Regions from separate parts of the Burkholderia multivorans ATCC BAA-247 genome, predicted to be linked through region 2. Evidence: riboswitches for the same ligand, from Rfam matches in the RefSeq annotation. Region 2 holds a riboswitch; the other holds the start of a gene.
What was found. Region 2 has a riboswitch for cobalamin ahead of cobG (precorrin-3B synthase). Riboswitches for the same ligand answer to the same signal wherever they lie in the genome.
Positions count from the first base shown of each region.

Region 1: linked by a shared signal. The riboswitch ahead of NP80_RS08575 (TonB-dependent receptor domain-containing protein) and the one ahead of cobG (precorrin-3B synthase) in region 2 are both predicted to bind cobalamin.

Region 1 is NZ_CP009831.1:1,421,964-1,425,368, reverse strand. Features, by position in the region: gene NP80_RS08575 (TonB-dependent receptor domain-containing protein) at 1-1,877, opposite strand, end outside; cobalamin riboswitch at 2,160-2,353, opposite strand; gene NP80_RS08565 (hypothetical protein) at 2,373-2,642, opposite strand; gene NP80_RS08560 (hypothetical protein) at 2,575-2,874, shown strand; gene NP80_RS08555 (class I SAM-dependent methyltransferase) at 2,897-3,405, opposite strand, start outside.
Region 2 is NZ_CP009832.1:1,900,892-1,904,296, reverse strand. Features, by position in the region: gene NP80_RS21175 (cobalt-precorrin-5B (C(1))-methyltransferase) at 1-151, opposite strand, end outside; gene NP80_RS21170 (bifunctional cobalt-precorrin-7 (C(5))-methyltransferase/cobalt-precorrin-6B (C(15))-methyltransferase) at 151-1,389, opposite strand; cobalamin riboswitch at 1,687-1,875, shown strand; gene cobG (precorrin-3B synthase) at 1,944-3,362, shown strand; gene NP80_RS21160 (precorrin-8X methylmutase) at 3,355-3,405, shown strand, end outside.

The DNA of each region.
Region 1 (3,405 bases), on a different replicon from region 2:
CCGTACGCCGTCATGTACTGCCGGTCGAACAGGTTCGACAGCAGCGCCGACACCGTCAGATGCGAATTGATCCGGTACGACGCACGCAGGCTTACGCTCAGATACGACGGCAGATACGTCGCGTTGGCCGGATCGTCGAACGTCGTGCCGCCGTACAGCAGCGATGCGCCGGTGCTCAGCGCATGCAGATGCAGTTCGTCCCACGAGTGATCGATGCTGACGCTCACGGTCTGACGCGGCCGGCGGTTCAGCCATGTCCGATTCGTCACGTCCTGCGGATTCAGGAAGCCGACCGCGACGCTGACGGGCGTCGAGCGGCCGAGCGTGCCCTTGTACGACAGATCGATGCCGCGAATATGCGCGCGGCCGATATTGATCGGCCCGAACGTGACGGGATCGTATGCGATCAGGTTGTGAACGCGCGTGTCGTAGAGCGCGGCCGTGAACGTACCGATTGCCGTGCTTGCGTCGACTGCCGCCTCGACCGAATTGCTGCGTTCCGGACTGAGCCGCGGATTGCCGTAGCCGGGGTAGTACAGATCGTTGAAGGTTGGCAGCCGGAACGCGTTGCCGTACGACACGCGCGCGGTGTAGACGGGCGTGATCGCCCATGCGAGCGCCGCGTTGCCGGTGTTGACCGCGCGGCCGGCGATGATCTCGTGACGGCCCGCCATGAACATCGTGACCTTGCCGAGCGTGATCGACTGATGCAGCGAGAACGCGGAGTCGTTGCGCGTCGGCACGCCGCCCGCCACGTCATTCGGCAGGAACGCCTGCTCGCGCGTGAAGTCGTACGCGAGCTTCGTCTCGCCGGACAGCGGCTGCCCGAGCAGCGTGAGCCCGCGCGTCTGATGCGTCAGCGACGTCGACGTGCTGATTCGCTGCGAATCGATCCGGTCGGTCGCGATGGTCCGATCGCCCGCATAGAAGAACTGCCGATCGTTCGCATAACCGAAGGACTGATCGAACTGCGTGTCGGGTGTGATGTCGACGTGGAGCGATACGCCGGTCGTCAGCTGATGATCGAGCTCGCGGTTCGCACCGCCGGCATTGTCGTACGACAGATCGGAGCGGTGATAGAGCGCGAACGTCGAGACCGACCAGTTGTCGCGCGCGTAGCCGAGCCGCGCGTCGACGTCCTGCGCATGGTACGGATTGCGGCCGTCCTCGTGACCGTATGCGAACGGCCGCGTCGCGTCGATGCCGGCCGTCGCGTAATCGTGCAGGCCGAGCGAGTAGGTGAGGCCGCCGAGCGCGGCCAGCGGTCCGGTCGACGGCACCGTGCCGGACGTACGCAGCTGCGTGTCGAACGTCTTGTTCGAGCCGCCGCCGAACGACACCGTCGTGCGGTTCGGCTGGTTCGACGCTCGGCGCGTGAACAACTGCACGACGCCGCCCATCGCGTTCGCGCCGAACGATGCGGCGGCCGGCCCGGAAATCACCTCGACGCGTTCGAATGCCTCGGTCGGCAGGTCGGACCACGGCGCGATGCCGGTGGTCGGCGAGCCGATCCGGATGCCGTCGACGAACACCGCGACCTGGTTCGCCGACGAGCCGCGGATGCTGACCGACGCGGTGGAGCCCGGCCCGCCGTTCTGCGAGACCGTGATGCCCGGCAGCGTCGCGAGCGCCTGCGTGATGCTCGGATCGCTCGGCGACAGGCGGTCGAGATCGTCGCGCGTGAGCACCTGCGTGCTCGCATAGCGGCGATCGAACGATTCGGGCAGATGGCGCGTGTCGGTAACGGTGATGGCCGGCAGCGCGGCGTCGTTCGACGGCTGCGCCGGCTGCTGCGCCGCGCCGTCGCCGGCGGCGTGCGCGAGCGGCGACAGGAACGCGGTGGCGGTGGTCGTGGCAAGGAGATGTCGGAGATTCATGAAGCGTGAGTCGTTATCGTGATGCGGGCGTGGCGGCGACGTGGGCGCAGGGCGCGCCGCCGTCGCGCGGCGGTGGCGTGGCCCGGCGAGGCCGGCTCGTGTCGCCGAACCGGCTGCATGCAGGCGCGCGAACGCGCGCGCACGGCAGCGTGCGTGCCGTGCGCGGGCAAACGGATGCGGAAGCGGTGGACATCTGACGGATCCTGAGGTCGGGCCGTCCTTGCAACGGGCGACCGCCGGCGGCGGCGCTTGCGCATCGGGACACCCCGCCCGTTGCGGCTGCTTGGACCTCGGTCGATGGCTGGTCTCCTGGCTCGCGGGTCGCCGCCCGGTGCCCGCCTTCCCGGTTTCCCAGTGGCGCGAAGGGCACGGACTCGCCGCTTACAGTTGCGGGGGCAGCCGCAGATTCCGGCGTGCGCCGTCACTGCGTTCCCATTTGATCCCGTCTCGCGGGAACCATCAGCGCGCAAGGGTAAGGGGCAGGGCTTTCGCGCGTCAATCTTTCATGCACGCACCGGCGCGAAAAAACCACGCGCCGCGGCTGGCATCGGGTCCGCATTTGCGACGCGCCGTGCCACCCGTTTGGTATGACGAATCGTCGCGGAACGCACTCGACGACAGGCGCAGCGCCGTTGCGCTGCCCTGCTGCGCGCCCGGATAATGACGCGGCGCGCGCGATGCGCGCAGGAGGATGCCCATGCAATTTCCGACAGGATCCGTGACCGCGCTCAGTTCGGCCGCCGCGACGATGTTTTCGATGGGCATGCTGTTCCTCGGCTACTGGGGGCTGCACGAGCAAACGCCGTGGCAGTTCGGCGACTACGTCGTGATCGCGCTTGCGCTGTCCGGCTTCGCCTGCCTCGGGAGCGTGCCGTTTTTCGCGACGTCGCCGATGAAGCGCGCGGACGACGAAACGCAGATCGCGGTCGCGCGGCGCGTGTTTCTCGGCGGCGCGATCGCGGTGTGGTGCAGCATCCTTGCGTCGTTGATCCTGTAGTGCGCGCCGGCTGCGCCGGCCGTCAGCGGCTCGCGCCGAACACGTGCGCCTGGATCTTGCCGTCCACCGGCCCCGCACCGAACCGCTCGGCAATCGTCTCCGTGCATGCGGTGGTCGCGTCTGCCAGCGTGTCGGGACCGATCGCCTCGAGTTCGTTGCGCAGCGGCGTGCCGTGGCAGTACGCGATCGCCGGCACGCCGGGCGTCGCTGCGCGGCTGTGCGCCGGCACCGTGTCGCAATAGAGCAGCGACGAGAAGCCTCCCGCGCGCACGTCGGCTTCGACCGTCGCGCGATCGTGGTAGCCGTGCGGCGTGCGCGCGAGAAACGTGGGCGGACGATCGGGGTAGCGCCGCGCGAGCGTCTGCGTGACGGTGTCGGCAAATTCGTTTTCGGCGATCCGGTCCCACACGTTGAACAGCAACGTGCCGCCCGGTTTCAATACGCGATGCGCTTCCGCGAACGCGCGCGGCTTGTCCGGGAAAAACATCGCACCGAACTGGCAGATCACGAGATCGAAGCTCGCGTCGCCGT
Region 2 (3,405 bases):
GCTGCCCTTTCGGCAAGACGATTTCGACCGCGTCGTCCGCGCGGCCCGCAAGCAGCAGGCGCGCCGCCGCGAGCGACGTCGCGGTCGCGCAACTGCCGGTCGTATAGCCGAAGCGCAGCGGCGCGGACCGTTCGGGCGTCTCGTCGCGCATCAGCGGCACTCCGCGGCGCACGGCGCGGCGGCCGTGTCGGGCTTGCGCACGTCGTACAGCGTGACGGGCAGCGCCTGTCGCCAGGTGTCGAAGCGGCCGAGCGGTTCCGCATGCGCGATCGACACGCGCGTGAGCGTGCCGCCGTGCGCGTCGCGCCATCCGGCGAGCGCGACGTCGCCCTGCAGCGTGACCGCGTTCGCGACGAGCCGGCCGCCCGGCTTCAGCGCGGCCCAGCATGCGTTCAGCACGCCGGGCGTCGTCGCGCCGCCGCCGATGAAGATCGCGTCGGGCGCGGCCAGTCCGGCCAGCGCGTCGGGCGCGCGGCCGGCGACGAGCTGCAGGCCCGGCACGCCGAGCGCGTCCCGGTTGTGTTCGATGAAGCGCTGCCGCTCCGCATGCGACTCGATCGCGATCGCCTGACACGACGGATGCGCGCGCATCCATTCGATGCCGATCGAGCCGCTGCCCGCACCGACGTCCCACAGCAGTTCGCCGGGCGCCGGCGCGAGGCGCGCGAGCGTCAGCGCGCGCATGTCGCGCTTCGTCAGCTGGCCGTCGTGGCGATACGCGTCGTCGGGCAGCCCGGGCGTCAGTGCGCGGCGCGGTGCGTCGGGGCCGGCTTCGCACTCGAGCGCGACGAGATTGAGTGCGGCCGTCTCTTCGACGTTCCAGTCTTGCGCGAGACCGTCGATGCGCCGCTCGAGCGGCCCGCCGAGGTGTTCGAACACGCTGATGCGCGTCGGGCCGAAGCCGCGCGCGACGAGCTCGGCCGCGACGGCGGCCGGTGTGCGGCCGTCCGCGCTCAGCACGAACAGGCGTCGACCCGGCAGCAGATGGCGCGCGAGCGTCGCGAGCGGACGGCCGACCAGCGACACGGCGCCGACGTCCTGCAGCGGCCAGCCGAGTCGCGCGGCCGCGAGCGACAGCGACGACGGCGCCGGCAGCACGCGCCATTCGTCGGCGCTGAGCCGGCGCGCCAGCGTCGCCCCGACGCCGAACAGCATCGGGTCGCCGCTCGCGAGCACGCAGACCGGCGAGCCGCGCCGCGCGAGCACGCCAGACAGGTCGAACGGCGACGGCCACGCTTCGCGTGCGGCCGGCAGTCGCGAGGGCAGCATGTCGAGATGCCGCTTCGCGCCGACGACGAGCGTCGCATCGAGCAGCGCGCGGCGTGCGGCGCGGCCGAGCCCCGCGAAGCCGTCGTCGCCGATGCCCACCACCGTCAGCCATGCCGTCATGCACCCTTCCCCATCGTTCGTCCTGTTGCCGCCGCGTACCGGTCTGCATCGCCAAAGACGGGATAGTACCGTGTTCGACTCCGCGTTTCATCGGCAGCCCGGACGGCGCTTCGCGCATGCCGGCGATTCGGCGCGCGGCCGATTCGGCCGATGAAGATTGAGCCGATGAAATATCCGCGACGAGCGCACGGCGTTCGCCGTCCGGCGACGGAAGAACGGCTTCGGCACGGCGGCGCTGCCGTCCACGTGCCGCCGCACGGTTTTCGGGTCGTGGCCCGCCCGCGAAATCGGGTATCCTACGCGCGTTCGTTCGCCGGTGCCCTTCGGGGCCGAAGAGGGAACACAGGGCGCATCGCGCCGCTGTGGCTGCCCCCGCAACTGTAGACAGCGAGCCGATCTCCCCCTCATGCCACTGGTTTCACCGGGAAGGCCGGGAGCAGGCGCCGACCTGTCAGCCAGGAGACCTGCCGGCCTGAAAGTGCGTGCGTGCCAGCCGGCGTCGGGCGGGGTGTACCGATGCGTTGGCCGCGGCGCGACACTGTCCCGGTGCCCCGTTGAGTCCCGCCTTCTCCGTTCCGTTTACCGCGTCGCCTGTCGCGCGCCCGTCGGCGTGTCCGGGGCTCGTGCGCATCGTGGCGGCCGCCGACGGCGGACTGTGCCGGATCAAGCTGCCGGGCGGCCGGCTCGACGCGAGCCAGGCACGCGCGATCGCCGCCGCCGCGCGCAGGTACGGTTCCGGCGCGATCGACGCGACCAATCGCGCGAACCTTCAGTTACGCGGGATCCGCGACGGCGCGGCCGACGCGCTCGTGCGCGCCTTGCTCGATGCGCGGCTCGGCCCGCACGCGGCCGAGCCGCGCGGGCTCGACGAGGCAGCCGCGCTGGCCGCGAGCGACGATGCACGCAACCTGATGCTGAGCCCGCTCGCCGGTCACGATCGCGCGGCGCTCGTCGACAGCCGCGCGTTCGCCGCGCCGCTGCTCGATCTGCTCGCGACGGACCCGCGCCGCGGCGAGCTGTCGCCGAAATTCTCGATCCAGTTCGATGGCGGCGAATCGGTCGCCGCGCTCGATCATCCGCACGACATCTGGCTCGCCGCGTGGCGCCGCGACGACGGCGCGACGCGCATCGCGGCCGGCCTCGCCGGCTGTCCGCCGACTTCGCGCGACGACGCCCCCGCGGCAGTCGACGTGGCGCCCGAGCATACGGTCGCATTCGTTCGCGCGCTGCTGCATGCGTTTCTCGATCTTGCACCGGCCGACGTCACGCGGATGCGTACGCTGCTCGCCGCGCGCGGCGAACCTGCGCTGCTGACGCGCGCGCAGCACGACCTGCCCTTCGCGCTGACTGCCGATCCCGCGCTGGCCCGCTGGCGGCGTGCGCCGTCCGATCCCGCGTGGCGCTTCGGTGCGCGCGCGTCGGTCGACGCGTCGCGCTGCAGCGTCGGCGCGCAGTTCGCGCTCGGACGGCTCGATGCCGCGCAACTGGACCGGCTCGCGGCACTGGCCGATGCATACGGCGACGGCACGCTGACGATGACGCCGTGGCAAGGCGTGTTCGTGCACGGCGTCGCGCACGCGCAGGCGCCGGCCGTGCTCGAGGCGCTGGCGGCGCTCGGTCTCGTCTGCGCGCCGTCCGATCCGCGCGCGATGCTCGTCGCGTGCGCGGGCAGCACGGGCTGCGCGAAAGCGCGCGCCGACACGAAACGCGACGCGCTCGCACTCGCCGCGCATGTCGGCCGGCCGGTCGACGTGCATCTGAGCGGCTGCGAGCGGCATTGCGCACTGCCGCGCACGGCTGCGCATACGCTCGTCGCGGTCGCGCCGGCGCGCTACGACCTGTATCGGCGCGATGTCGCGGCGGCCTCGCCGGGCATCGCGCTCGCCCACCATCTGACGATCGACCGCGCCGCGGCGCTGATTGCGCGCACGCGGCACGGCCACGACTCCAGCCAGGACACCACCGATGATTGACTATCTACGCGACGGGCAAGAGATCTACCGCCAGTCGTTCGCG